2 linked regions of the Massilia litorea genome follow. The protein of the gene in region 2 interacts with the protein of the main gene of each other region in a pairwise test. Links are inferred from orthologs where the notes say so. Each region holds a gene or a part of one and is shown on either strand. Other genes may lie near its edges.

Region 1 (14,576 bases), 3.8 Mb from region 2 along the record:
GTGGTGTCGGCGTCGTCGATGGCGACGCGTTCGATCAGCATCATCGGACCCGTGTCGAGGCCTTCTTCCATGCCCATGATCGTCACGCCGGTCTCGACATCTCCGCTTTCGATCGCGCGGTGGATCGGCGCGGCGCCGCGCCAGCGCGGCAGCAGGGAACCGTGGATGTTGATGCAGGGGGCGATGTCGAGCGTGCTGCGCGGCAGGATCAGGCCATAGGCCGCGACCACCATCACGTCGTAGTCGAGCGACAGCAAACGCGCGTGGGCCGCAGCTGCCTCTTCAGCGCGCTGCGGATCTTTGGCGTCGGTACGCAGCGACAAGGGCTGCAGCACCTCGATACCATGTTCCAGCGCGACCTGTTTTACGCTCGATGCCTGCAACTGCATGCCGCGCCCGGCCGGGCGGTCGGGCTGGGTCAGGACGAGAGGGATCTCGAAACCGGCATCGATCAGGGCGCGCAGGGCGCAGGCGGCAAACTCCGGGGTGCCGGCAAAGACGACTTTCATCCGCGCGCTCGTCATCAACTTAGTAGCGGCGGCCGGCAGCTTTGAGAGCCGCCTCGCGTTCCATGCCGCGCTCTTCCTTCTGCAGCTTGGCCTTGATGCGGTTACGTTTCAAAGGCGACAGGTATTCCACGAACACCTTGCCCATCAGGTGATCCATCTCGTGCTGGATGCAGACGGCCAGCAGGCCGTCGCAATCGAGCTCGAAGAACTCGCCTTTCGCATCCTGGGCGCGTACCTTGACCTGCGACGGGCGCTCGACGCCGTCATAGATGCCCGGCACCGACAGGCAGCCTTCGTCGTAGACCTGCTTTTCCTCGCTGGCCCAGATGATTTCCGGATTGACGAACACGCGCAGTTCGTCGTGCGTCTCGGTGGTGTCGATCACGACCACGCGCTCGTGCACGTCGACCTGGGTCGCGGCCAGGCCGACGCCGGGGGCGTCGTACATGGTCTCGGCCATGTCGGCCACCAGCTTGGCCAGGCGCTCGCCGAATTCGGTGACAGGCGCGGCGACCTTGTGCAGACGTGGATCGGGATAGCGCAGGATTTTCAGGAGGGCCATATCAGGGAGTTAAGTAATTTTATATAAGGATAATGGTGGAGGTCGGCAGAGCGGGGCGCAGAGCAGGAATGCAACACATCGCCGGGGAAACAGGACGCGGTTTGTCTTGCTAGTTCGAGGATTTGTGTGCAGAATTTGATTCAGTTGGGCAACTCTTCCTGATCCGCCGTGCGGTCCGGAGTGCAATCTATGCCGTCTCTTGCGCCGTGTGGCTGGCCGAGTGATGGACACCGCCAGCAATTCCGTTGTCAATGCCGCACTTTACGGACGTCTTCAATGAAAAATTTTAGCACAGTCGTGACCCGCGCTGTAGCCGCGGCGCTCGTCGCGTGTGTCGTGGCCGGCCCCGTCCAGGCTGCCGAATGCAGCTTCAAGCCGAATGCGCCCGACCAGCACCGCGTGGTCAAGGGCGATACCCTGTGGGATATTTCCGGCGCCTTCCTCGAGCATCCCTGGTGCTGGCCCCAGGTCTGGGGCATGAACCGCGAGGAAATCCGCAATCCGCACTGGATTTATCCGGGCCAGATCGTGTATTTCGACCGCGTGCACGGCCGCCTGTCGCTGACGAAGCCGGGCAGCGATGACGGCGGAGGCGCGCCCGTGCTGCGCCTGTCGCCGCAGGTGCGCAGCGAAGGCCTGGAGCGCGGCGCCATCGACGCCATCCCCGCCAGTGTGATCGAACCTTACCTGACCCAGCCGCTCGTCGTCGAGAAGGATGCGCTGGCGGGCGCGCCGCGCATCGCCGCCTCCCAGGAGGGTCATTTATACCTGGGCACGGGCGACCGCGTGTATGTGCGCGGCGATCTGCAGGGCGCAACCGAATTCCAGGTGTTCCGTCCGGGCGCCCCGTTGCGCGATCCGCAGACGGGCGCGCTGCTCGCGCACGAGGCCGCCTATGTCGGTACGGTAAAACTGGTGAAAGCGGCCGCGCCCGGCGTCGACGTGCACACCATGACGGTTTCGAACTCGGTGAGCGAAATGGGCGTCGGCGACCGCCTGCTGCCGGCCCCGCCGCCGGCCGTGCGCAACTATGTGCCGCATGCGCCGCAGTCGCCCGTCGACGCGCGCGTGATGTCGATTTACGCGGGCGTCAGCTATGCCGGACAGAGCCAGGTCGTCACTGTCAACCGTGGTTCGATTGACGGACTCGATGTCGGCTCGGTGCTGCAGCTCTATCATTTCGGGAAGACGGTGGCCGATCCGGAAGGGAAGAGGGGTTTCCTCGGAATCGGCCGCGCGAAGATGAAGCTTCCCGATGAACAGTATGGCAGCCTGTTCATCTTCCGAGTGTTCGGGCGCGTTTCGTACGGCCTGATCATGCAAGTGACGGCGCCGGTGGAAGTCGGCGACGTGGCGAAATCACCGGAGTAAATCCACCGTGCAGGACACGGACCCCATCCCCGCCAGCCGCATCGAGCAACCCGGTACGCAACTGAGCGACTGGCTGCGCCTCGACGGCGCGCGCGGGGTGGGACTGCGCACTGCACACCTGCTGTTGGAAGCCTTCGGTTCGCCGCGCGCCATCTTCGAGGCCGGCCACGCCGCGCTGGCCCGGCACGTCGGTCCTGCCCTGGCGCGCAGCCTGTGCGCGCCGCCATCAGGCACGACGCGTGCCCTGATCGACACCACGCTCGCCTGGCTGCAAACTCCCTCGCACCACGTGCTGGCGCTGGGCGATGCCGCCTATCCGCAGGCGCTCGCCAATATTCCCGATCCGCCCCTGCTGCTCTATATACAAGGACGCATCGACCTGCTTGCGCGACCGGCGCTGGCGATCGTCGGCAGCCGCAATGCCACCGTACAGGGAAAGGCGAATGCAGCGGCGTTCGCGACTGCACTGTCGAACGCCGGTGTGTGCGTGGTGTCCGGCCTCGCACTCGGCATCGACGCCGCCGCGCATGAAGGCGGGTTGCGCGGCGCGGGTTCGACGATTGCCGTGGTCGGCACCGGCGCCGACTTGTTCTATCCGGCGCGCAATCGCGCACTGGCCGAACGCATTGCCAACGACGGCTGCATCGTCAGCGAATACGCGCTCGGCACGCCTCCGACCAGCGGCAATTTCCCGCGCCGCAACCGGATCATCAGCGGCTTGTCAATCGGCGTGCTCGTGATCGAAGCGGCGGCGCAATCGGGCTCCCTCATCACCGCGCGCGTGGCCGCCGAACAGGGACGCGAGGTCTACGCCTTGCCCGGCTCGATCCATGCGCCGCTGGCCAAGGGCTGCCACAAGCTGATACGCGATGGTGCGCGGCTGGTGGAAACGGTGGATGAAGTGCTGGAGGCGATGCAGGTGTCGCCGCTTGCATCGCTGCCGTCTGCAAACACGACTGCAACAAACGCCTTGCCGACCGAAACGGACTGCACCGATTTGCTGGCGCAGCTGGGGCACGAAGCGCTCGCTGTCGACGACTTGTTGGAACGACTCGGCACCAGTATCGGTCAATTGAGCATGGGTTTATTGGCACTCGAAATGGCCGGCATGATCGAACGTCTTCCCGGAGGAAAAGTGCAACGCGTGCTTGTTCAATAAGCGTTTCATTCGCCCTGGGTAAATGCTTGAACAGGGACATTTTTTCGAACATGAATTACAAGCCTGTATGAACCGATAAGGCCGAAAAACGACGATTTCCGTTCGCCGCATGCGCACACACGCAGCAAGCTTGTACCTGTACGAGCTTAGCTGCTACAGTAGCGTCACTATGTTCGACATCCTGGTCTACCTCTACGAGACGTACTATCGTCCCGAAGCCTGCCCCGAGCCGGCTGCATTGGCACGCAAACTCTCCGCCGTCGGCTTCGACGACTTCGAGATCTGCGAGGCCATCGATTGGCTTACGGGTCTCACTGAAATGGCGGGCGAAGAGCTGGCCGACGTGGTCGCCTCTACCGGCACGCGTTACTACGTGGACGAGGAATATAACGAGCTCGGCAGCGCCGCGATCGGTTTCATCCAGTTCCTCGAAAGCGCCAAGCTGCTCACGCCCTTGCAGCGCGAAATCGTCATCGAGCGTGCGCTCGCGGTGGACGAATCGCCCGTTACCCTGAGCAAGCTGAAGATCATCGTGCTGATGATGATGTGGAGCCAGAACAAGGAACCGGATGCACTGATCTTCGACGACCTGTTCGGCTCCGACGACGAACAGATTCCGCGCCAGCTGCATTAATCGAACAAGCACAAACAAAAACTCCCGCACTGCGGGAGTTTTTGTTTGTGCTATTGATTTTGTTTTCGCTGCTGATTACGCAATATTCAGCGTCACATCGATGTTGCCGCGCGTTGCGTTCGAGTACGGGCACACCACGTGGGCCTTCTCCACCAGCGATTCGACGAGCTCGCGCGCCAGGCCCGGAACCGAGACATTGAGTGTCACTTCGATGCCGAAGCCGGTCGGCAGGGGACCGATGCCGACGTCGGCCGTGATTGCCGTCTCCGCCGGCAGCGCCACTTTTTCTTTTGCCGCCACGAACTTCAATGCGCCGATGAAACAAGCTGCATAGCCGGCCGCGAACAGCTGTTCCGGATTGGTGCCGGCGCCGCCTGCGCCGCCGAGTTCGCGCGGCGTGGCCAGTGCGACGCTCAGTTGCTCGTCGGACGATACGGCACGGCCATCACGGCCACCGGTGGCGGTTGCGTGGGCGACATACAAGGTTTTTTCGAGGGACATCTTTTTCTCCAAAGCGTGGTGATGAGAGGGCAGCGCCGCACCACGAAATCGGTCGCTGTCGATTAAATCGCGTGCTATCTAAATGCCCGCATTATTGCACTGCATGCGTCCACACCTGCCTTTAGCTGTGTTGCGCCAGGCTGGCGCGCAATTGCTCGAGGTCGCGCCGCATCGCCTGCAATTCTTCCGGCTTGCAGCCCGTCGCGCAAAACGCGTTTTCCGGCACCGCCCGCGCTTTCGTACGCAGCGCGCGTCCTTCCTCCGTCAGGCTGACCAGCACCTGGCGTTCGTCCTCGAGTCCGCGTTCGCGCAGCACCAGGCCTGCAGCCTGCAGGCGCTTGAGCAGCGGGGTGAGCGTGGCCGAGTCGAGGAACAGGCGCTCGCCCAGGTTCGAGACCGTCATGCCGTCGCCTTCCCACAGCACCAGCATCACCAGGTATTGCGGGTAGGTCAGGCCCAGGTCGGCCAGCAGGCGCCGGTACACCTTGGTCATCGCCAGGTTGGCCGAGTATAGGGCGAAGCACAGCTGGCTGTCGAGGCGGAGCAGGGCGTCGGTCTTGGCGGATTTGCTTGTCATGTCCGCAGTTTAGATCGCGCGCTATTCAATTGCAAGCGATTTTATTGTTTACGCAAATACCCTGGCCGGCCGCTTGCTCCAGCCAGGGTGCGCTTTCCCTGCTCAGCGCTTCTTGTCCGTCCCCGCCAGCCCCGCACCGGCATCCGACGCAGCCTGCTCCGGTCCCCCACGTCCGCCCGATCCGGCGCCGCCCGACTGCAGCGAACCCGGCGCCGTCCCGGATTCTTTCGAACCGGCATGCTGTCTCTGCTCGAGTCCACCGGCGCCCGACTGCATCGAGGTACCGAGCCGGTCGGCCTCCGCCTGGGCCTGCATGCGCTGGGCTTGCTGGCGTGCGCTGCGTCCGCCGGTCTGCGAACCGGGCCCGCCGCGCGAACCGGCGTCGCTTGCCCCCATCCTGCCCGCCTGCGTACCCAGACCCACGTCCGACTGGCGGTTGCCCGCGCCGGAGCCGGGCGATTTGCCCTGCTGGCTTTCCGGCGCCACCGGCACCATTTTTTCGCGCCGCACGCTGCGGCCGTGCTCGTTCACCATGCCTTTGTGCTTGTCGCTCATGGTCGATCCTCCTGATACGGCGCGTGAGGGCGCCAACAGGCCGATCATGCGCGCGGCGCGGCGCCGCTTGTATCGGAATCATGGTGGAGGCAATGTAGGAAGGCGCCCACCGTCACCGACAAGATATCCGGGTGGCACGAGCGAAAATCCGGTCGTTGCAAGCGCGCCACGAGCGTGCGGCCGATGGCGCGCCGCACAAGGAAGGTGCAGAGCCTACTTGCGAACAGCGCGATAACGCGCTTATCATTGGCCGCTCATTCAAGACTGTTACTACTAAGACATTAGTGCCGCGATGCCGTGATGCTGCGGCCCGGCCCGGCCGCCAAAGCATGTATGATGCGCAGGCCAAATACACCATATATATAAGTACTACGAGAAACCCTATGACCAAAACCCTCATCATCGCCGAGAAGCCGTCTGTCGCGAACGACATCGCGAAGACGCTGGGCGGCTTCACCAAGCACGATGAGTATTTCGAAAACGACGAATACATCCTGTCGTCCGCCGTCGGCCACCTGCTGGAAATAGCCGTGCCCGAGGAATACGACGTCAAGCGCGGCAAGTGGAGTTTTACCCACCTGCCGATGATTCCGCCGTATTTTGCGCTGAACCCGATTCCAAAGACCGAGTCGCGCCTGAAAGTGCTGAACAAGCTCATCAAGCGCAAGGACGTCACCACCCTCATCAACGCATGTGACGCGGGCCGCGAAGGTGAACTGATCTTCCGCCTGATCGCGCAGAACGCGAAGGCGAAGCAGCCCGTGAAACGCCTGTGGCTGCAGTCGATGACGGCCAACGCGATCCGCGAAGGTTTCAAGCAGCTGCGCAGCGACGAAGAGATGCTGCCGCTGGCCGACGCTGCGCGCTGCCGTTCGGAAGCGGACTGGCTGATCGGCATCAACGGCACCCGCGCCATGACCGCCTTCAACTCGAAAGAGGGCGGCTTTTACCTGACGACCGTGGGCCGCGTGCAGACGCCGACCCTGTCGATCGTGGTCGAGCGCGAAGAAAAAATCAAGAAATTCGTCCCGCGCGACTACTGGGAAGTGCGCGCCGAGTTCGTCTGCGCCGCCGGCATCTACGAAGGCCGCTGGCTCGACCAGCAGTTCAAGAAGGACGAGAACGACCCCGAGAAGCGCCCGGAGCGCCTGTGGAGCAAGACGGCCGCCGACTCGATCGCCGCCGCCTGCCGCGGCAAGCAGGGCGTCGTCACCGAGGAATCGAAGCCGACCACCTCGATGGCGCCGGCCCTGTTCGACCTGACGAGCCTGCAGCGCGAGGCGAACGGCCGCTTCGGCTTCTCGGCCAAGAACACCCTGGGCCTGGCCCAGGCGCTGTACGAGAAGCACAAGGTGCTGACCTACCCGCGTACCGACTCGCGCCACCTGCCGGAAGACTATATCGCGACCGTCAAGGAAACGATGAACGCGCTGGCCGACACGAACAACTACAACCAGTTCGCCAAACAGGTGACGAAGAACGGCTGGGTCAAGCCGAACAAGCGCATCTTCGACAACACGAAGATTTCGGATCACTTCGCGATCATCCCGACCGGTGTCGCCCCGAAGAACCTGACCGAGCCGGAACAAAAGCTGTACGACCTCGTCACGCGCCGCTTCCTGGCCGTCTTCTTCCCGCCGGCCGAGTTCCTGGTCACGACCCGCTTCACCGAAGTCTCGGGCCACCAGTTCAAGACCGAGGGCAAGGTCATGACCAACCCGGGCTGGCTGGCCGTCTACGGCAAGGACACCACGGGCGACGACAAGGACGGCGCCACGCTGGTCCCGGTTGCGAAGGGCGAGAAGGTACTGACGGACAAAATCACTGCCAACGGCCTGGTGACGAAGCCGCCTGCGCGCTACAGTGAAGCGACGCTGCTGTCGGCCATGGAAGGCGCCGGTAAACTGGTCGACTCGGACGAGCTGCGCGATGCGATGGCCGGCAAGGGTCTCGGCACCCCGGCCACGCGTGCGGCCATCATCGAGGGCCTGCTGACCGAGAAATACCTGATCCGCGAGGGGCGCGAGCTGATCCCGACCGCCAAGGCATCGCAGCTGATGACCTTGCTGCGCGGCCTGGGCGTGAACGAACTCACCGCGCCGGAACTAACCGGCGAGTGGGAATACAAGCTGTCGCAGATGGAGAAGGGCAAGATTTCGCGCGAAGAGTTCATGCGGGAAATTGCGCAGATGACGCAAATCATCGTCAAGCGCGCCAAGGAATATGACAACGACACGATTCCGGGCGAGTACGCGACCCTGAAAACCCCGTGCCCGAACTGCGCCGGCGTGGTCAAGGAAAACTACCGCCGCTTCGCCTGTACCAAGTGCGACTTCTCGATGAGCAAGACGCCGGGCAGCCGCCAGTTCGAGATCAACGAGGTCGAAGAGCTGCTGGAAAAGCGCACCATCGGTCCGCTGCAGGGCTTCCGCTCGAAGATGGGCCGTCCCTTCGCCGCGATCCTGCGCATCGTGCGCGACGAGGAGATCAAGAACTTCAAGCTCGAATTCGATTTCGGCCAGGATTCGGCCGACGGCGAAGAGGGAGAGGGCGTGGACTTCACCGGACAGACCCCGCTCGGGCCCTGCCCGAAGTGCAATGCCGGGGTCTACGAAATGGGCCTGGCCTATGTCTGCGAAAACCAGGTAGCCAAGCCGAAGACCTGCGACTTCCGCAGCGGCCGTATCATCCTGCAGCAGGAGATCCTCCCTGAGCAGATGGCGAAACTGCTCAACGACGGCAAGACGGATTTGCTGCCGGGCTTCGTGTCGCAGCGTACCCGCCGTTCCTTCAAAGCCTTCCTGACGCGGGGCAAGGACGGCAAGATCAGCTTCGAGTTCGAGGAGCGCAAGGCCAAGCCGGGCGCTAAACCGAAGGCGGCGGCAAACGATGCCGAGGCCGATGGCGCCGAGGGCGAGGGCGCAGCGACCGCGGTGAAGGCGGCGAAGAAGCCGGCCGCGAAAGCAGCCACGAAAGCGGCTGCCAAGCCGGCAGCGAAGAAAGCGGCCGCGAAAGGGACGGCTGCCAAGCCGCCTGCCAAGCGCGCCGCCGCCAGGAAGTAAGCCCGGCGAGCGGGCATAAAAAAACCGCGGCCCCCGGGTCGCGGTTTTTTTTCGTCTGTCGCTGAGTGCTGATTATCCTGTATTGTTTATACAGTTACCCGATTCGGATAAGTGTCGCGGCGTGCCGGCGCGGCGTTCGCCACTGCGCGGCTCACTCCTGCCAGTCCTGCAAGGCGCGGATCGCGGCCTCGCCGTTGCGGATCGCCTTTACCCGGCGCACGACTTCGTCGCGCCAGGCCTCGTCGGCGTCCGCATCGGCAAGATCGTCGATGTCCTGCAACAGGACACGCAGCACCTCATGCTTTTCCTCGGCATTGAGGAGCTGAATTTTTTCGCAAACTTCGGCAAGCATGGTCGACATCTTTAACCTCAATGTAATAGTGTCTCGATAATATCGCGACTTTTACCCGTTGTCGACTACAACCATGTTATCCGTGGGCTTCTTGTCGATCAGCTTGTGGTCAGGGTCGATTCCGGCGCGGCCCGGGCGGGCGGCGACGACGAAGACGATGCGCTGTGCATGGCCGGTGACCTTGCGCCGTTCGCGCGCCAAAGGGTTGCCGGCGCGGTCGTCGACGCCAAATTCGATGTAGTCGGCCAGCGGCAGGTCCTGTTCGACCGGCGCCCCGGCGCGCACCTTGGCCGCACTGGCGTGGAGCGTCACTTCGTACCTGCCATCGGCCAGCTGGCGCGCGCTGGCGCTGTCGGCGCGGTTCTCGTAGAGCACGATGTCCTCGAACAGGTCGTGCACCAGGTAGGCCTTGTCGGCCGGCGCCACCGCGCGCAGGGCCGCCGCCAGCGCCGCCATGTCGGGGGTGGGGCCGGCTTGCATGGCGAGCTTGCGCAGCACGCCGTTCACCCGCTCTTCGCCCAGCAGATCCTGCAGCAGGTAGAGCGCGATTCCGCCCTTGCTGCGGCGCAACCAGACCTCGTCCACGTAGTCGGCCAGCGGCCGTTCGCGGCTGGCCAGCGCACGGCCCATCAGGTAGGAGTGCAGGTCCTCGCGCAGGTAGCGCCGCATCGCGGACGCCCCGGCGCTGCGGCGCACCGCCATCAGCGCCGTGTATTCGGCCAGGCTGTCCGCCAGCAGGGCGCCGCCCGGCTGGCGCGCCCACCACTGGTGCGCGGTGCTCCAGGCAGCCGTGTAGAGCGGATAATCGATGCCGGCGTCCTTGCCGCTCGCCTTGCTGTCGGTGCGCGCGATGAAGGCGCCGTGTTCCGGCAGGGCGAGCATGCCCGGGAAGCCGTGCGGCCTGCCGCTCCGGCGCGGCGTCTCGACCAGGCGCAGGTCGTGCTGGCCGTAGGGCCCGAACTGGCCGGTGCCGTAGTCGAGGGCGGCGCTGGCCCCGCGCAGCAGCCGTTCGACATTCGCCTCGTGCCCGGGCGCGAAATAGGCGTCGATGGCGACGTCCTGCCAGCGCTCGTGGCGCACCGCATAGCGCGCCGAGGCGATCGCATAATCGTTCGGGATGGCGCCGTCGGAGCGGTAATGGAAGTAGCGCCGCTCATTGGCGATCCACTCGCGCTCGAGCGTGCCCGGCGCCACCGCCACCTGGTCGACGGCGGTGCCGACGATGGCGCTGAAGGCGATCTGCTGCGGCAGCGGGGCGGCCGGCGCCACGCGCGGCGGCAGGCCGTGGCGGCGGCGGTCACGCGCGTCGTCCAGCTCGACCGCGGCCTGGTAGCCGATGCGCGGCAGCGCCTCGTTCGTGAAGAAGCTGCCGTTCGTGGCCACCGGCGTGTCGCTGCCGATGCCGAGCAGGCCGCCCGGCGCGGCGCTGAGTTCGAACGCGAGCGCCAGGCGCGCGCCCGGCATCAGCGGGCGTGCCAGCCGATAGTGGAAGAAGCCGCGCTCGCGGTCGCTCGTGACCAGTGTCGCCGGCTCCGACAGGCGCGCCGCCAGGTCGGTGCCCGGCTCCTGGTACAGGATCACGTCGAGCAGCGGCGCCGCGCCGCGGTTCTGCAGCTGGTAGTGGCCCTGCACCGCCAGGGTGCGGCTGCGCGGGTGGAGGTCGACGCGCAGGTCGACCGTGGTGAGCGCCGGCTGCGGCAGCCGGGCGTAGCGCCGGTACAGGGTTTCGTAGGCGGCGCGGCGTGCCTCGGCGGCGTGTGTGGTGCGGTAGTTGCCCGCCACGTCCAGCTCGTACCAGAGCAGGGCGCCAGTGCCGGCGAAGATGAGCAGGCCGGCGCCGAAGGCGCCGAGGATCGGCAGCGTGAGGTTCTGGCGCGCCAGGCGCCAGCGGCTGCGCAGTTCGGCGTTCACGCCGCGCGGCCACAGCACCACGCTGGCCACCAGCAGGATCAGGGCCAGGCCGCCCCAGTACAGCGACAGCACCCGTTCGCGCAGCAGCTCGTAGCCGTAGCCGTTCATGCCCGAATAGTCGAGCGGCGGGAAGCCCGTGTAGGGCAGCAGCAGGTGGTCGAGGCCGCGTCCGCGCAGGGCGATGCCCGCCACGCCGAGCGCCGCCAGCACCGCATAGCCGAGGTATTTGCGGTTGCAGAACGCCTGCACCGCGATCGCCGGCACCGCCAGCAGCGCGTACTGCGGCAGCAAAATCGTGAACAGGGTGTGCAGGTACAGGCCCGGCTCGAGCGCGAAATAGCCGCGTACCAGCTGGCACAGCATCGCCGCGAGCATCGCCAGGAACAGCAGCAGCGCCTGCATCGCGACCAGCGCCAGGGTCTTCGAGAGCGGCGCCAGCCAGCCCGGCACCGGCAGCACGTCGAACAGCTGGCTGGTCCCCGCATCGCGCTCGCGCCATACGAGCTGGCTGGCGTAGAAGACCGTCACGATCACGATATACCACGAGAACACGTCGCGTACCAGTTCCAGCATCTGCCAGGTCACGGGATAGGTACGCGCGCCGTGCAGGCGGCCGATGTCGAAGCTGCCGACCGCGATCAGGGCCATGCCGGCCAGGGCGATCAGCGCGAAGGGCAGCGTGGCCACCGACTGGCGCAGGTGCAGCAGCGCTTCCCTGGCCAGCAGCACGACCAGGCTGCGGCGGGCGAAGTCCGGTTGCTCGCGCGTGTTGACCGCCGCCTGTGACAGGGTCGGCGCCGCCTCGCCCGGGCCGCGCGGGTCCAGGCTGCGCGACTCGAGCAAACCGACCAGGTGGAAGCGCCAGTAACCGAGCAGCAGCACGGCCAGGCCGAAGCCGCACCAGATCAGGCGGTTGGCCAGATACACGCCCTCGAGCAGGACCGGGCGCGCATTGCGTTCGGCGATCGGCCAGTATTCGGTCAGGCGCAGCAGCGCCGTGGTGGCGAAGGGATCGATCAGCGCGGCCAGGGTTTTATAGTCGAAGTCGCGCGCGATCGAGGGCGCGATCGTGTAGCCCACCATCAGCACGATGCTGGCGACATACACCGGCAGCATGCGCCGCGTGAGCGCCGCCAGCACGAAGAAGATCGCCCCGAAGATGAACAGGTTGGGCAAGAGCGTCAGCAGCCAGGGCAGCACATAGGTCAGCGGCCCGGCTGCGCCGACGCGGTCGGGGTCGATCCCCGGCAGCAGGCTGCCGAGCCAGGACCCGAGCGGAATCGCTGCAAACACGAAGGCGAGGATCGCCCAGGCGCCGAGGAAGCGCCCGAACACATAGGCGTATTTCGGGATCGGGGCGCTGAAGAAGAAATGGTGCATGCCGTGCTCGAAGTCCTGCTGCACGGCGCGCCCCATGAAGGCGGCGATCACGACCACGGCCGTACAGCCGAGGAAGGCGGTCGACAAGGCCACCTGGCGCGGGCCGTCGATCAGCACGCGCGAGCCGAAGGCGACCACGGTATCCTTGAACACGCCGCCGGCGGCGGCCGTCCACAATATCGCCAGGGCGAGGAAGGCGAAGAAGCAGACCCAGGTCGATACCTGCCTGAGGCGTCCGCGCAGCTCGAACCGGGCAATGGAAAGAAGCGCTGCCATCGATCAGCAGTTCCCGGCCTGGAAGTTGTGGCGGCCGGCGATGGTGGCGAAATAGACGTCCTCCAGGCTGGCATGGGCTTCCTCGAAACCCATGCCGGGGTCGCCCTCGGCATACACGTGGATCAGCGTGCGCCCGGCGCGCAGGCGCGTCGAGATCACCGTGTGCTGCTTCTGGAACAGCGGCAGGTCGGCCTTGTCGACGAAGCGCGCCCAGATGTTTTCTTCGATTCCCTCGATCAGGCGCGCCGGTTCGCCGCACAGCAGTACGTGGCCCTTGTTAATGATCGCCATGTTGGCGCACAGGTCGGCCACGTCCGAGACGATGTGGGTCGACAGCAGCACCGTCTTGTCGGCGCCGATGTCGGACAGCAGGTTGTGGAAGCGCACCCGCTCCTGCGGATCGAGGCCGGCGGTCGGCTCGTCGACGATGATCAGCTGCGGGTCCCCGATCAGGGCTTGCGCCACGCCGAAACGCTGGCGCATGCCGCCCGAGAAGGTGCCCAGCTTCTGGTGGCGCACCTCGAACAGATTCGTTTGCTGGAGCAGGCCGTCGACGACCTCGCGCCGCCGGTTGCGGTTCGCGATGCCTTTCAGCTGGGCGAAATGGTCGAGCAGCTCATAGGCGGTGACGCGCGGGTAGACCCCGAAATCCTGCGGCAGGTAGCCGAGCATGCGGCGCACCTCGTCCTTTTCGTCGAGGACGTCGATATCGTCCAGGAAGACCGAGCCGGCATCGCATTCCTGCAGTGTGGCGAGGATGCGCATCAGGGTCGACTTGCCGGCGCCGTTCGGCCCCAGCAGGCCGAACATCCCGGGCGGGATGTTCAGCGTGACCTTGTCCAGCGCCACCACGCCGTTGGCGTAGGTCTTGGACAAATTGCGGATGCGTAATTCCATGCGGACTCCAGATGAATACTTTGCAAAGCGGTCAGTTTCATTTCCGCCAAGCTTTTTTTGACGAATGCATTGTATGCCCTAATGGCTGACTCGGGCGGACCCGTGCGACGCACGGCGCACAGGGGCGGCCAGAGTGCAAAAAAGGCGGGGCAGGACGTGCTCGTTTAGCAGCGCGGCAAGCGGCAGGCACGGCGCATATAATGTGGTTTTCCCGCGACGAAGGACATCCTATGCGAGCCAACCCTTTCATCAGTCCACTCGACGACCTGATCGTCGGCTTCGACAAGGCGCTGCGCGTGGTCGGCGGCGTGGCGGCGGCCTCGCGCGCGAACCCGGCGGCGCATGCCGTCGACTGCGAACTCGACGAGCGCGAACAGCGCCATAGCGCCGGCCTGATGCGCGTGAACCATGTCGGCGAAGTCTGCGCCCAGGCGCTCTACGATTCGCAGGCGCGCCACGCGCAAAGTGCCGGCATGCGCGCCCAGTTCGAGCAGGCCGGCCGTGAAGAAGAGGACCACCTGGCCTGGACCGCGCAGCGCTTGGCCGAACTCGGCTCGCAGCCGAGCGTGCTCAACCCGCTCTGGTACGCGGGCGCCTACGCAATGGGAACCGTGGCCGCCAAGCTGGGCGACGCGCGCAGCCTGGGTTTCGTCGTCGAGACCGAGCGCCAGGTCGAAGCGCACCTGAACAGCCACCTCGAGCAGCTGCCGGCGGGGGACGCCAAGTCGCGCGCGATCGTCGAGCAGATGCGCCTCGATGAAGTCGCCCATGGCGATGCCGCCCAGGCCCTGGGCGCGGCGGAGATGCCGGTGCCGGTCAAGCTGATCATG
Region 2 (14,255 bases):
TACGCGACTGGTCGAGCACGTAGGAGCGGATCTGGTGGCCCCAGCCGACGTCGGTCTTCGAGTCTTCCAGCTTCTGCTGTTCGCTCATGCGCTTGCGCATCTCGAGTTCGAACAGCTTCGCGCGCAGCATGTCGAAGGCCTCGGCCTTGTTGCGGTGCTGGGAACGGTCGTTCTGGCACTGCACGACGATGCCCGACGGCGCGTGCGTCAGGCGCACTGCGGAGTCGGTCTTGTTGATGTGCTGGCCGCCGGCGCCGGATGCGCGATAGGTATCGATGCGCACGTCGGCCGGGTTGATCTCGATCTCGAAGGATTCGTCGACTTCCGGATACACGAACAGCGAGGTGAACGAGGTATGGCGGCCGTTGGCCGAGTCGAACGGCGACTTGCGCACCAGGCGGTGCACGCCGGTTTCGGTGCGCAGGTGGCCGTAGGCGTACTCGCCCTCGACCTTGATGGTCGCGGTCTTGATGCCGGCGACTTCACCGTCGGACTGTTCCAGGATCTCGGCCTTGAAGCCCTTGCGTTCGCAATAGCGCAGGTACTGGCGCAGCAGCATCGAGGCCCAGTCCTGGGCTTCGGTCCCGCCGGCGCCGGCCTGGATGTCGATGAAGCAGTTCGCGTGGTCCATCGGGTTGCCGAACATGCGGCGGAATTCCATGCCCTCGATGACCTTGGCGATCGCGTCGGCGTCGGCGCTGACGGCTTCGATCGTGTCGTCGTCGCCTTCCTCGCGCGCCATCTCGAACAGGTCGGATGCGTCGGCGAGATCGGCTTTCGCTTTCTCGAGCGTCAGCACGACGCCTTCCAGCGCCTTTTTCTCTTTACCGAGATCCAGCGCCCGTTTCTGGTCGTTCCAGACGGTCGGATCCTCGAGTTCTTCGTTGACCTGCTCTAGTTTCTCTGCCTTCCGATCGAAGTCAAAGATACCTCCGAAGTTCGGCCTCGCGACCGGTCAGGTCGTTCAGCAGGGCGGCGATGGCGTTGATGCGTTCAGCTTCCATGATCTTGGCAATTTGAATGAGTTGAATCGAACCTTCGATTATACCCCAGGCGCTTGCCCCGGTTCGTGCCGCCACCGTATCATTGGGCGCATCACATCTGAACTTCTAACCAAAGCAGCCTCATGCACCACTCCATCCCTTGTCAAATCGGCATCGCCGGCCTCTGCGCCGTCCTCGCCGCCCCCGCCCTGGCCGCAACATCCGCCCCCAAGGGTGCCAGCGCGACCCTCGCCGTGCTCGAAACCACCGACCTGCACTCGAACGTGGTCGGCTACGACTATTTCAAGCTCGCCGCCGAGCCCTCGATCGGCCTGGACCGCACGGCGCGCCTGATCGCGCAGGCACGCGAAGAATTCGCCAACACAATCCTGTTCGACAACGGCGACACGATCCAGGGCAATGCGCTGGCCGACTGGCAGGCGCTGGTAAAACCGCTGCGCTGCGACCAGACGCTGGGCATCTACAAGGTGATGAACGCCCTCAAATACGACGGCGCCTCGATCGGCAACCACGAATTCAACTATGGCCTGGCCTACCTCAGCCAGGTGACGGGCAAGCGCTTCCAGGTGGCGGGCGTCGACCAGCCCAGGCGCTGCGCCGGTCCCGCCTTCCCGCAGGTGCTGGCCAATGTCTACAGCGTGAAGACAAAGAAGCCGATCTTCGAACCCTGGCGCATCATCGAAAAACGCATCAAGGCGACGGACGCAAGCGGGCGTCCGATCGAGGCGCTCGTCAAAGTCGGGATCATCGGCTTCACGCCGCCGACCATCATGTCCTGGGACAAGCGCTGGCTCGAGGGGAAGGTCTACACGACGGGCGTGCGCGAAGCGGCCCTGAAATACATCCCGGAGATGCGCAGGAAGGGCGCCGACATCGTCGTCGCCATCGCCCACGGCGGGCTCGATGCCAATCCGTACACGCCGGCCATGGAAAACGCCGGCTGGTACCTGGCGCAGGTGCCGGGCGTCGATGCCATGCTGCTCGGCCATTCGCACCAGCTGTTTCCGAACGCCGCCAGCACGGCGCCGCAGTTCAACCTGCCGGGCGTCGACAAGGCGAAGGGCCTGGTGCACGGCGTACCGACCGTGATGGCGAATTTGTGGGGCAAGCACCTGGGCGTGATCGCGCTGCAGCTGCGGGCGAGCGGCAAGGGCTGGACGGTCGAGAAGGACAAGACCGTGGTCGAGGCGCGCGCCGCGCAGAACGCGGATAAAAGCTTCGTCGCGCCCGACCCGGCGGTGTCGGACCTGGTCCGCGAGGAGCACGAGGCTACCATCGGCTACGTCAAGACGCCGGTCGGCAGCACCGACTTCCGCATGACGACCTATTTCGCCGATGTCGGCGACCCCTCGGCGCTGCAGGTGGTGAACGCGGCCCAGACCCGGTATGTGAAGAGCTATGTGGCGGCCAACCTGCCACAGTACGCGAAGCTGCCGGTGCTGTCGATGTCGGCGCCGTTCAAGAGCGGCCTGGCCGGCGCCTTCGATTTCACCGACGTCCCGGCCGGGAATCTCGCCCTGAACAACGCCGCCGACCTCTACCTGTATCCGAATGCGCTGTATGCGGTGAAGATCGACGGCGCCGGCCTGAAAGCCTGGCTCGAGACCTCGGCGCGCCGCTTCAATACGATCGACCCGGGCAGGACTGAGCCGCAGGAGCTGGTCAACGCCGCGGTGCCGAGCTATAACTTCGATACGCCGACTTCAGGCGAGATCAGCTACGAGATCGACGTCACCCAGGCGCCGGGCGCGCGCATCCGCAAGCTGTCCCTGCGCGGCGTGCCGGTGACGCCGGAACAGGAATTCATCGTCGCCACGAACAACTACCGGGCCAGCGGCGGCGGCAATTTCCCGGGGCTGGACGGCAGCAAGACGGTCCTCGCTTCGCCCGACACCAGCCGCGACGTCCTGATCGCCTATATCCGCGACGTGAAACAGCTGACCCGTGCGGCGCATGGCGCGACGCGCAGCTGGCGCTTCACGAAGGTGAAGACGGCCGGGCCGGTCGTGTTCCATTCGGCGCCCGGCATGCTCGGCCTGGCGCAGGACGCGGGGCTCGACAACCTGAGCCAGGTGCGCGCCGACGATGGCCTCGGCAAGGGGTTTGCGCTGTACGCGCTGGACCTGGCGAAATGAAAGGCGCTGCGCTGCTGCTGGCCATCGTATGCTGCGGCGCCGTGCAGGCCGCCGATGCGCAGGCTGATTACCGGCTGGGACTGAAGTATCGGAACGGTACAGGTGTAGTTGCGGACGCCGTCCGGGCGGCGCGCCTGATCGAGGCGGCTGCGCGGGCGCAGGTGCCCGCCGCGATGTTCACGCTGTCGAACATGCTGGCGGCGGGGGAGGGTGTGCAGCAGGATGACGCGGCGGCACGGCGCTGGCTGGAAGAGGCGGCCGCGCTGGGTTATCCGGCGGCCCTGCAGGAACTGGCCTTGCGCGAACCGGATCCGCGCAAGGCGGAGCTGTTGATGCGCCAGGCGGCGCATGCGCTGCAGCACCGGTAGGGTGGGCGGTCCCCCGCCCACCAAACACATGCTCAGGTCAACTGTGGGCGACCACCAGGCTTAATGCTCGCCCGAGGCCTCGATCTCGCTCGCGGCAATCGCGGCCAGGTCCATCAGCGCCTGCAATTCCGACGCGCGCAGCTTGCGCGGCTCGCGGTCGATCACGCACAGGGTGCCCATCGCCATGCCCGACGGGTCGCGCAAGGGCACGCCCGCGTAGAAGCGCATGTGCGGGTCGGCCAGCACCAGCGGGTTGTCGGTAAAGCGCCCGTCGGTCAGCGCGTCTTCCACCACGAAGGGTCCGTCCTGCAGGATCGCATGGGTGCAGAAGGCCCATTCGCGCGGCGTTTGCTGGGCGGGCAGGCCGACCCGTGCCTTGAACCACTGGCGGCGTGCCGTCAGCAGCGAGATCAGGGCGATCGGCGACTCGGTCACTTTCGAGGCCAGGCGCACGATGCGGTCGAAGCGCTCTTCCGGCAAGCTGTCCACCAGCCGGGTCGCGGCCAGCGCGGCCAGGCGCTGCGCTTCCTCTTCCGGCACCGGGAAGCCCGGGTCGGGATTCGGCAGGAATTCCGGATCGGTCGGCGTCGGCGGCAGGCGGCGCTCCAGGTTGCCGGACTGGCCGGATACCTTGTTCATCAGGGCGCGGATATGGCTCTCGCGCGTGCGGCGGTGTCCGCCCGGGGTTTTCCACGATTCGATCGCACCGCTTTCCATCCAGAGCTGGACGGTACTGGTCGCCACGCCGAGCAGGCGCGCGGCGGCGCTGGTGGTCAGGATCGGGTCCTCTTCGATTAAATTGCTGTTCATCAATATTCCTACAGTTTATGGAAGTATAGCCGATTTGATGAATCTATCTGCGGATTCGTTTCTATCGGAAAAATATGATGATCGAGACAACAATTTACGCAATTTTCATTACCAAAAAGGCACTTGCCCCTCAGGGCGCGCACCGATTTCATCAATGCAACCCTTCGCGCAGCCGCGGCCCTGCCAGATCGAAGGGCCGGTCAGCAAGCTCGCTGCCGGCACCTTGAGCACCGCTTCAGGCGGCGGCCAGCGCCAACTGTGCGCCGGCAGCGGCAGCCGAGCGTGGGCGCGACGGCGCGCCGGCCAGGTCGTCGAGCCTGAAGGCGCTGACCACCTGCGCCAGGCGCTCGGCCTGTTCCTGCATCGATTCCGCGGCGGCCGCGGCTTCCTCGACCAGGGCCGCGTTCTGCTGGGTGACGCTGTCCATGTCGACGATCGCGCTGTTGACCTGCTCGATGCCGGCGCTTTGCTCTTCGCTGGCGCTGGCGATGTCGGCCATGATGCCGGTGACGTGTTCGATGCTGCGCACGATTTCTCCCATGGTGGCGCCGGCGCGATCGACCTGGCCGGTGCCCGCGGCGACCTTGCTGACCGAATCGTCGATCAGCGCCTTGATCTCCTTCGCCGCGCCGGCCGAGCGCTGGGCCAGGTTGCGCACTTCTCCGGCGACGACCGCGAAGCCGCGGCCCTGTTCGCCGGCACGCGCCGCTTCCACGGCCGCATTCAGGGCCAGAATATTGGTCTGGAAGGCGATGCCGTCGATGACCGAAATGATGTCGACGATCTTGCGCGAAGATGCGTTGATCGAGCCCATGGTGGCCACGACTTCAGCCACCACCGCGCCGCCTTCGCCGGCGATGGCGGCGGCATTCCGGGCCAGTTTGTTTGCTTCGCGGGCGTTGTCGGCGTTCTGGCGCACGGTCGACGTCAGCTCTTCCATCGAGGACGCGGTTTCTTCCAGCGAACCGGCCTGCTGCTCGGTGCGTGCGGACAGGTCCGCGTTACCGCTGGCGATTTCATTCGAGGCCGTGGCGATCGCGCCGGTGCCGCTGCGGACGTGGCCGACGATCTCGGCCAGTGCTTTCGACATGCTGCCGAGGGCGCGCAGCAGGTCGCCGGTTTCGTCGCGCTCGGTAGCGGCGGCGCGGCTGGTGAGGTCGCCGCGTGCCACGCGCTGGGCGAAGCCGACGGCATGGCGCAGCGGCACCGTGATCGAGCGCGTGATGACCCAGGCGCAGGCGACGCCCAGCAGCAGGGCCGTCACACCGAGCGCGATCAGGATCACGCGGGTGTTCGAGTAGGACTCGAGGATCGAGGCCGCAACGGCGTCGGAGGCTTCGATCTGCATCTTGGCCAGTTTGTTCATCTCGGCCAGGAAGGCATCGCTTTGCGGGGTGAGCTGTCCGGTGTAAATCCTGTCTGCACCCTGCACATCGCCGGCGCGCTTGGCGTCCAGCAGCGCGGTGCGCGCCTTCAGGTAGGCATCGCGCGCCGTCTTCACATGGGCGAACTGGGCGCGGACCGCTTCGTTGCGCAGCGAGCTTTCGATCATGTTCTGCAGTTCCGTGGAGCGCGCCGAGACTTCCTTCATGCGCGCGCTCACGCGTTCGATCACGGCGCTGTCGTCGGTCACGTAGGCGGTTTCCAGGCTCGCCCGGTTGAGTTCGATCAGCTTGCCCCATTCGGCCACGGCGCGCTGGTTCTTCATGCTCACTTGCACGAGCCGGTTCGTCATGTCGCCCGCTTCCTGCATGCGCAGCAGGGCGGTGACGGTGACCGCCAGCAGCAATGCGAGGACGATGGCGAATCCGACGCCCAGGCGGACGCCGATCTTGAGGTTCTTCACGTTGGATTCCTGATGAATGAGCGGCGGTGGCCGCGGTTGAAGACGGAACGGTCGGGGACCGGCCGGCGCAAGTGGAGCTGGACTGCAGCTGAGCTCGGCTGTTTAGAGGGAGTATACCAGCACGGGAGCAAAAAATGATGCTATGCAGCAAAATTGCAACATGGAATAATTGTATTGATGCAATAGTGCAGGGAGGGCGGCACGCGGATGGCGCCGCCGGCAGGGCGGATCAGTGCAGTTGCTTCTTTTCTGGCTGCACCAGGATGAAGGGATGGACGACCGCCGCCCACAGCGCGATTTCGCCGGCCGCCCAGGTCTGCGCCTGCAGGTCCGAGACTTTCGCAACCTTGCCCTCATTCATCCAGCGCGCGATGTTCTCCTTGTCGTCGTGCGAGACGCGCACCGCGACGTCGATCAGGTCCAGTTCTTCGCTGACATAGATTACATTGCCCTGGGCGAAATGGCGTTCCAGGTCGCTCCATTGGATGCGGCCGGTTTCGCGGTTGATCTTGTCATGTAATTCGGTATCGTTTTCGGGCTTGGTTTTCATGCTGGTATGTATTTACTTAGATTATCTCGACGGTCGGAACGGGCGACCCCGCCCATGTTAACCGATACGCCTGGCCCCTGCGCACATTGCCCACCAGGGCAGGGCGGAAGCAGGCGAGATTGGTGCCGCCCGGATGCCGGACGCTCGGGTAGATGACGCCCATCGAGCCGAGCTCGAGCAGGGTATTCGCCAGTTCCTGGGAGGCGACGTAGCTGCGCGGATCGAGCGATCTGGCGAAGCCGCGCACGCCGCGGATGTCGTGGAAGCTGCCGTTGAAATCGGCCAGCATCGCCTGGTAGGTGACGCTGTCGTCGAAGCGGCCGATTTCCTGGTATTCGACGGTCTTGTGGAAGCTCACCTCGGCCAGCGCCGTGTCGGCCTCGAATGCGCAATACCAGGCGCCGCGCCGGCCATCGTTGAAGCGGCTGCCCTCGGGACGCGCATACGTGTATGCCGCGTTAATGATCCGAAAATTCGGGACGCCGAACACGAGTTCGTCCATGCCGATGCCGGGCAGCAGGCCCGCTTCGCCGCGCAGGCGCTCGTTGGTCGCGTTATCGAGGTCGAACAGGTCGCGCAGGGTGGCGTCGTTGTCGGCCAGGGGAGCGAGCACCGAATCCTCGAAGTCGGCAAAGCGCGAGGGGAGCAGGCGGCAGGTGTCGAACTGGCGCAGGCTCGTGAGTTTCGGAAGTACCGCCAAGATCACAGGCCCCCACGGCGTGCGTCCAGCAACTGGCGCACCGTTTGCATGGCCAGCAGGCCGCCGCCCAGCATATGGGCCAGCGGCGTGCGTCCGCCGAAGATGAGATTACTGTTGGGGAGCGTCACCCATTCGTCGGCGAGCTTGTCGCCGTACAGGATGTGCAAGGCCTTGTAGATGCCGAGCAGGTAGGAAATGCGGGTGATGCGGTCGACTTCGAGCACCCGGTCCGGGTTCTTCTTCCAGTCGTAGAAGGACGAGGGCGACAGGCCGCCAAGCAGCTCGCGCGCATCTTCGTCGCGCAGCTGCCAGGCGGCGGCCAGCTTGAAGAAACCCGTCAGCGCCGACTTCGACAGGCGCGCGCGTTCGGCGCGGGAATTGAGGTCGACCAGCACCGCGGGCTCGAAGCGGCTTCTCGGATAGGAATAGGCCAGGTTCATTGTTTCCTCCAGTTTCGGAGTATTTATACTCTGTTTTCGGAGTGCTCGCAACTGACGGTTGTCAAGGCGTGTGCGGCGTGACAGAATTGGCGCCGAGTTGTCGAAAGGAAAATTCTCGAACTTAAAGGTTAACCTATGAGGTTGCGGTCGGCGGGACTTCTTTTTTTGGTGGTGGCCTGCGTGGCGGCAGCGGCCATCGGCATGGCGCGCGGCTCGCGCATGGCGCCGGGCAATTTGCGCCAGCAGGTGGTCGAGGCCGAGCGCGGCTTCGCCGCCAGCATGGCACGGCGCGACTTCGAGGCCTTCACGGCTTACCTGTCGCGCGAGGCGGTGTTCATGAGTCCGGGCGGCGCGACGCGCGGCAAGGACGCCGTGGCCCAGGCCTGGCGCGCTAATTTCGACAAGCCGGCGGCGCCGTTTTCCTGGGAGCCGGTCGATGTCGAGGTGCTGGCCTCAGGCACGCTGGCGTTTTCCAGCGGGCCGGTGCGGGATGCGGCGGGCAAGCAGATCGGGCGTTTCAATTCGGTCTGGCGGCTGGAGGGGCCGGGGACCTGGAGGGTGGTGTTCGATCGCGGGTGCGATTGCGGGCGCTGATTTTTGCCGGCGTCGTAACGCGTGGAGTCAGGACTCCACCCTACGATTATCGCGATACGTCGGGTGGAGGGCGCCGAGCCTCCCGGCTCCACGCGTTTTTGATTAATCCGCCGTCGCCCCCGACACCTTCACCGTCTGCCCCCACTTCGCCGTCTCGCTGCGAATGAACTCCGCAAACTGCTCCGGCTTCTCGCCATGCGGCTCCGCACCTTGCTCGGCCAGCTTCTTCTTCACTTCCGGATCGGCCAGCGCCTTCAGGATCGACGCGTTCAGTTTGGCGATGACCGGCGCCGGCGTGTTTGCTGGCGCCAGGATACCGAACCAGGAGGTGGCGCTGTAGCCCGGCACGCCCGACTCGGCGATCGTCGGCACGTCCGGCAGGGCCGGCGAGCGGGTCGGCGTGGTCACGGCGATCGGGCGCAGCTTGCCGGCGCGGACGTGGCTGATCACCGAGGGCATGTTGTCGAACATGATCGCGGTCTGCCCGCCGAGCAGGTCGGTCAGGGCGGGCGCGCTGCCCTTGTACGGGATGTGCTGCATCTCGACCCCTGCCATCTGCTGGAACATCTCGCCCGACAAATGGATCGAGGTGCCGCTGCCCGAGGAAGCGAAACTCACCTTGCCCGGGTTGGCCTTGGCGTAGGCGATCAGTTCCTTGACGGTCTTGAAGGGCTGCGACGGATTCGCCACCAGCAGGTTCGGCACCAGCGCCACGCGCGTGATCGGTGCGAAGTCCTTGATCGGGTCGAAGGGCATCTTCTTGTACAGGCTCTGGTTGATGGCGTGGGTGCCGACGGTGCCCATCAGCAGGGTGTAGCCGTCGGGCGCGGCGCGCGCCACCATCTGGGCGCCGATGTTGCCGCCGGCGCCCGCGCGGTTGTCGATGATGACCGGCTGGCCCAGGTCCTTGGCCATGTACTGGCCGACCACGCGCGCCAGGATGTCGGTCGTGCCGCCGGCGGAGAACGGCACCACGATGGTCAGCGCCTTCGAGGGGAAGGCCTGGGCCTGGGCGGCGAACGGCGCCAGCGCGAGGGCGCCGGTCGCGAGCATGGACAGGGCGAGCTTGCGGCGCTTCGGTACGAGAGTGTGCATGGTGGGTCTCCGGGATGTTGTTGTGTTGGAAAGGACTGCGAATTCAGATCGGTGCGACGCCGAGTGTGGTGCCGCCGCAGACATACAGCACCTGGCCGGTGACGAAGCCGTTCTCCGGCGCCAGGAAAAACAGGGCGGCGCGCGCGACGTCCTCGGGCGTGCCGAGGCGCTTGACGACGATGCTGTCGAGGATGCGCCGGGTCTGCGGCGCGCCTTCCGGATTGCTGTTCCTGAATAGTTCGGTGGCGATCGGACCCGGCGCCACGGCGTTCACGGTGATGCCGTCGCCACCGAGTTCCAGCGCCAGCGTGCGCGTCAGGCCGATCAGGCCGGCCTTGGTGGCCGAATACACGATGCGCTCGGGCTTGCCCAGCGCGGCGCGCGAGGAGATGTTGACGATGCGTCCATGGCCGCATGCGCGCAGCGCCGGCAACAGGGCCTGCACCAGGGTGATCGGGGTTTTCAGGTGCAGGCCGACGACGTCGTCGAGCTGCCTCATGGTCGCGCTGTCGATGCTGCCGGGGCGGGTGGCGCCGGCATTGTTGACGAGCGCGGTGACGGCGTAGCGGGCGGCGATGTCGCGGGCGATGGCCTCGACCTGGTCCTGTCGCGTCAGGTCGGCCTGCAGCGAGATCAGCCGTTCATGGCGCCAGTCGGGCGCCCTGATGTCGAGATTGAGGACGGTGCGGCCCTCGGCCAGCAGGGCTTCGCAGATGGCGCGGCCGATGCCGGAACTTCCGCCCGTGACCAGGGTAACTTGCTGTGCTTCGCTCATGCATGCAGCTCCTCGAACCAGCCGGGCCACATGACCCGGCACGGGTCGATATTAGCATGTTGATAGCGGTTGATGAGCGGCGCCGCGGATGTGCGTCCATACCAAACGCGTGGGCTCGAGAGCCCACCCTACGGCGCACCGGCAAGCCGCAAGGCCTGCAAATGGCCCGCGGCCTCACACCGGCTCGGCATGCTCCACCAGCAACTGCACCTTGGTCACCCCGTTGTACTCGTTGGCATCGAGCCGGAAAGCGACGCGCGCGCGCTCGCCGAGGCCGTCGGTGCGGCCGAACCAGATGGCGTCGTAGCGGCGCCCGTTCCGTTCCAGCAGGAGTTTCAGGTGCTTTTCCTTCAGGATGCGCTGGCTCAGCACGCGGAATTCGTCGCAGAACACCGGCGGCGCGAAGCCCTGGCCCCAGACCTGGCCATCGCACAGCTCGATGAAGGCGGTCGAATAGAACTCGTCCTCGAGCGGGCCGTCGGTCTCGACCACGCGCTCGAGCTGGGCCTGGGTCAGCCAGGCACGCCCGACCGCCTCGAAGGCCTGCTGGAAGGCGTCGAAGGATTCCGCCCTGATCGTCAGGCCGGCCGCCATCGCGTGGCCGCCGAATTTCTCGATCAGGCCGGGCACGCGCTTGGACACCAGGTCGAGCGCGTCGCGCATGTGAAAGCCGGGGATCGAGCGCCCCGAGCCCTTGATCAGTCCCGGCCCGCCGGGCGCGAAGGTGATCGTCGGGCGGAAGAATTTCTCCTTCAGGCGCGAGGCGACGATGCCGATCACTCCCTGGTGCCAGCTTTCGTCGAAGACGGCAATGGTGCTCGAGTCGCTCGGCTCGAAGGCATCCAGGTGCAGCAGGGCCGTGTCCTGCATCTCGGCCTCGATCTCGCGCCGCTTCAGGTTGATTTCGTTGAGCTGCTGGGCGATCGCCCAGGCGCGGCCCTCGTCGTCGGTGGTCAGGCACTCGATCCCGAGCGCCATGTCTTCCAGGCGGCCGGCCGCGTTCAGGCGCGGGCCGACGGCAAAGCCCAGGTCGAAGGGAGAAGCGCAGCGCGCCTCGCGCCCGGCGACGCGGAACAGCGCCGCCACGCCGGCGTGCATGCGCCCGGCGCGCATGCGCTTGATGCCCTGCGCGACCAGGATGCGGTTGTTGGCGTCGAGTTTCACGACGTCGGCCACGGTGCCGAGGGCTACCAGGTCGAGCAGGTTGTCCAGCTTGGGCTGGCTCTGGGCGTCGAACACGCCGCGCCGGCGCAGTTCCGCGCGCAGGGCCAGCAGCACATAGAACACCACGCCGACCCCGGCCAGGTGCTTGCTCGGGAAGCCGCACTCGGGCTGGTTCGGGTTGACGATGACGCGCGCCGGCGGCAGGGCGTCGCCCGGCAGGTGGTGGTCGGTGACGACCACCTCGATGCCGCGCCGGTTCGCCTCCAGCACCCCGTCGACGCTGGCGATGCCGTTGTCGACGGTGACGATGATGTCGGGCGCCTTTTCGCGCGCCGTCAGCTCGACGATTTCCGGCGTCAGGCCATAGCCGTGCACCACGCGGTCGGGCACGATGTAGTCGACGTTCGCGCCCATCGCGCGCAGGCCGCGCAGGGCGGTGGCGCAGGCGGTGGCGCCGTCGCAGTCGTAGTCGGCGACGATCGTCATCTTTTTATTCGCGGCGATCGCGTCGGCCAGGAACACGGCCGCGGCGTCGATGTGTTTCAGGCCGCTCGGTGGCACGAGGGCCGTCAGTTCGCAGGACAGTTCACGCACGTCCAGCAGGCCGCGCGCGGCATAAATGCGGGCCAGGACAGGGTGCACGCCGCCCTGGCGCAGCATTTCGGACTGGCGGAACGGGCAGGGGCGGGTGGCGATACGGGTTTTCAAAGCAGTCGATCCAGGGTAGGGCGGCGCCAGAACTTGCGTTGCGCCAGGGCGGTGGTGGTGAACTCGGCATGCGCGTCGCGGTGGCTCAGCACCAGTCTTACTTCGCGTACGCGGCCTTTGGTCAATGCGTCCAAGATGGGTGCGAACAGCGCCGCTTCAAGCTGCTGCAGCTGGGCGACCCAGCCGCCCCAGTCGGCGCCGACCGCGTAGGGAGCCGCGCTGCCGCAGTAGAGGATGGTGTCGCCGTCCAGGCGCGTGCCGAAGTCCGGCAGGGCATCGGGCTGCGCGCCGGCCAGCGCCTGCACCGCGCCGCCCGCGTCGAAAGTCTTCAAGGTCGGTGCATCCGGCGCAGGCAGCGTCCCGGCTTCGGCCGCGCCCCATGCCCAGAAGGCGTTCACCGGCGGCAGGCGCCGCGCCTCGCGCGCCGCGTTCACCGGATGCGTATGCCACAGGATCTGCACTTCGTTCTGCAGGCGCCGGAAGGCCGCGGCGCTTCTGCCTTCCGGCATCCAGTCCGTCAGGTCCATGCCGAGCGCCGCGTCGGGCGTGGCGGTGTCGAGCCCGGCCCAGTCGTCGGCGCGCATGAACCAGGTCCCGGCGTCGCCATACACGAGGGCATGGCCGGCCTCTTCGAAATAGGGCCGGGCCGTCTCGAACAGCGCGCGGCTCTCCGGCTCCGTCAAGCCGAGATTGCGCAGGTCGCCCATCATCAGGTGGGTGCGCGCGATCTCGATATGGATGGGGTTGACGATGAACCAGGTGCCGCCCAGGGGCTCGATACCGGCTTCGACGCCGGCCGCGCGCATCGCCGCCGCCGCAAAGGCGGGCCGGCCTCCGTTCGCCAGGCCGAGCTCCCGCGCCAGCCACTGCTCGTGCGGCAGGGCGCGCACCGCGTCGTTGGCCGGCAGGCGCGCATGGCTGCTGGTGCGCGACAGCAGCGCCGACAGGGCCGGCGCCTGCAGGGCGCCCACCAGGTCGGGGGCGAATTCGGGAATCGGGAGGGCGAAGGGCAGGACGAGCGTAATCTGGGACATCCCGTGATTGTAGGCCAAATGGGCTGTCGGGGCGTAATTGATCGCCCTTCCGGAAGGCCGGGGCGTGCTCTCCAGGCCACACCGCTTGTGCGGGTCGAAATACGGCTCGCCGGTCGCTTGAGGCATCATCTCGGGTGCGCTCCAGTGCGTCCTCGGTGCGGACTGACCCGTTCGACAGGTCTTGCGCGCATGAAGTTCCACGCGTGGCGTGCTGTCACGGATGAGCTTCTTGTGGCAAACTGCGGGGTCGGTTGTCAAACACTTAAATACATGAGCATCATCTACAAGCTGCCGTACGAGGCCCTGGTCGGCTTGCGCTATACGCGCGCCGGCAAGCGCAGCGGCCGCAACCGCTTCATTTCCTTCATTTCGATGATTTCCGTGGCCGGCATCGCGCTCGGCGTGGCGGCCCTGATCGTCGTGCTGTCGGTGATGAACGGCTTCCAGAAAGAAGTCACCGACCGCATGCTGTCGGTGCTGGCGCACGTCGAGGTCTACGACGTGCGCGGCGCCATGCCCGACTGGCGCGCCGTCGGGCGCGAGGCCGTGCGCAACCCCCAAGTGGCGGCCGTCGCACCGTTTGCCGACGTCCAGGGCATGCTGCTGCGCGACGGCGTGATGAAGCCGGCCCTGCTGCGCGGCATCCTGCCCGCCGAGGAAGCGAAGGTGTCGGAAGTGGCGCACCAGATGCGCCAGGGCAGCCTCGACAAACTCACGCCGGGATCGATGAACATCGTGCTCGGCAGCGCGCTGGCGAAATCCCTGGACGTGACGGTCGGCGAACGCGTGACCATGTTGCTCGGCAGCGTGGGACAGGCTGGCGGCGCTCCGGCCGCGCCGCGGACCCAGACCTTCACCGTGGTCGGCGTCTTCGAAGCCGGTCACTACGAATTCGATTCCACGCTCGCCTTTGCCTACATTGACGATGCCATCCAGGCTGCGCGCATCGAGGGGCCCGCCGGCGTGCGCCTGCGCCTGCGCGACATGCACCAGGCGCCGCGCGTGGCGGCCGAACTGCGGCGCAGCCTGGCC

What was found.
Region 1: the proteins of recJ (region 2) and LPB04_RS02145 interact in binary tests that used the Escherichia coli proteins (3 or more experiments, as listed by UniProt). The link is inferred for Massilia litorea from one-to-one orthologs.

The regions. Positions count from the first base shown.
Region 1 is NZ_CP062941.1:484,334-498,909, reverse strand. Bases 5,945-9,130 are described here. They hold LPB04_RS02145 (DNA topoisomerase III), read left to right. Parts: upstream 5,945-6,251; coding sequence 6,252-8,930; downstream 8,931-9,130. Other genes in these bases: LPB04_RS02140 (addiction module protein), read right to left, coding at 9,082-9,130. Also shown: fmt (methionyl-tRNA formyltransferase), read right to left, coding at 1-509; def (peptide deformylase), read right to left, coding at 529-1,071; LPB04_RS02175 (LysM peptidoglycan-binding domain-containing protein), read left to right, coding at 1,348-2,442; DNA-processing protein DprA, read left to right, coding at 2,450-3,601; LPB04_RS02165 (DUF494 family protein), read left to right, coding at 3,771-4,235; LPB04_RS02160 (organic hydroperoxide resistance protein), read right to left, coding at 4,311-4,736; LPB04_RS02155 (MarR family winged helix-turn-helix transcriptional regulator), read right to left, coding at 4,858-5,313; LPB04_RS02150 (hypothetical protein), read right to left, coding at 5,416-5,868; more of LPB04_RS02140, read right to left, coding at 9,131-9,282; LPB04_RS02135 (ABC transporter permease), read right to left, coding at 9,334-12,849; LPB04_RS02130 (ABC transporter ATP-binding protein), read right to left, coding at 12,853-13,746; coq7 (2-polyprenyl-3-methyl-6-methoxy-1,4-benzoquinone monooxygenase), read left to right, coding at 13,977-14,576.
Region 2 is NZ_CP062941.1:4,260,019-4,274,273, reverse strand. Bases 9,817-12,681 are described here. They hold recJ (single-stranded-DNA-specific exonuclease RecJ), read right to left. Parts: upstream 12,142-12,681; coding sequence 10,492-12,141; downstream 9,817-10,491. Other genes in these bases: LPB04_RS19200 (hypothetical protein), read right to left, coding at 12,186-12,681; LPB04_RS19210 (SDR family NAD(P)-dependent oxidoreductase), read right to left, coding at 9,817-10,317. Outside these bases: LPB04_RS19255 (bifunctional 2',3'-cyclic-nucleotide 2'-phosphodiesterase/3'-nucleotidase), read left to right, coding at 1,127-3,139; LPB04_RS19250 (SEL1-like repeat protein), read left to right, coding at 3,136-3,507; LPB04_RS19245 (GAF domain-containing protein), read right to left, coding at 3,568-4,317; LPB04_RS19240 (methyl-accepting chemotaxis protein), read right to left, coding at 4,553-6,163; LPB04_RS19235 (DUF2288 domain-containing protein), read right to left, coding at 6,393-6,713; LPB04_RS19230 (RES family NAD+ phosphorylase), read right to left, coding at 6,730-7,413; LPB04_RS19225 (antitoxin Xre-like helix-turn-helix domain-containing protein), read right to left, coding at 7,416-7,853; LPB04_RS19220 (YybH family protein), read left to right, coding at 7,989-8,447; LPB04_RS19215 (Bug family tripartite tricarboxylate transporter substrate binding protein), read right to left, coding at 8,550-9,542; more of LPB04_RS19210, read right to left, coding at 9,586-9,816; more of LPB04_RS19200, read right to left, coding at 12,682-13,223; LPB04_RS19195 (lipoprotein-releasing ABC transporter permease subunit), read left to right, coding at 13,494-14,255. UniProt on the Escherichia coli protein: Single-stranded-DNA-specific exonuclease.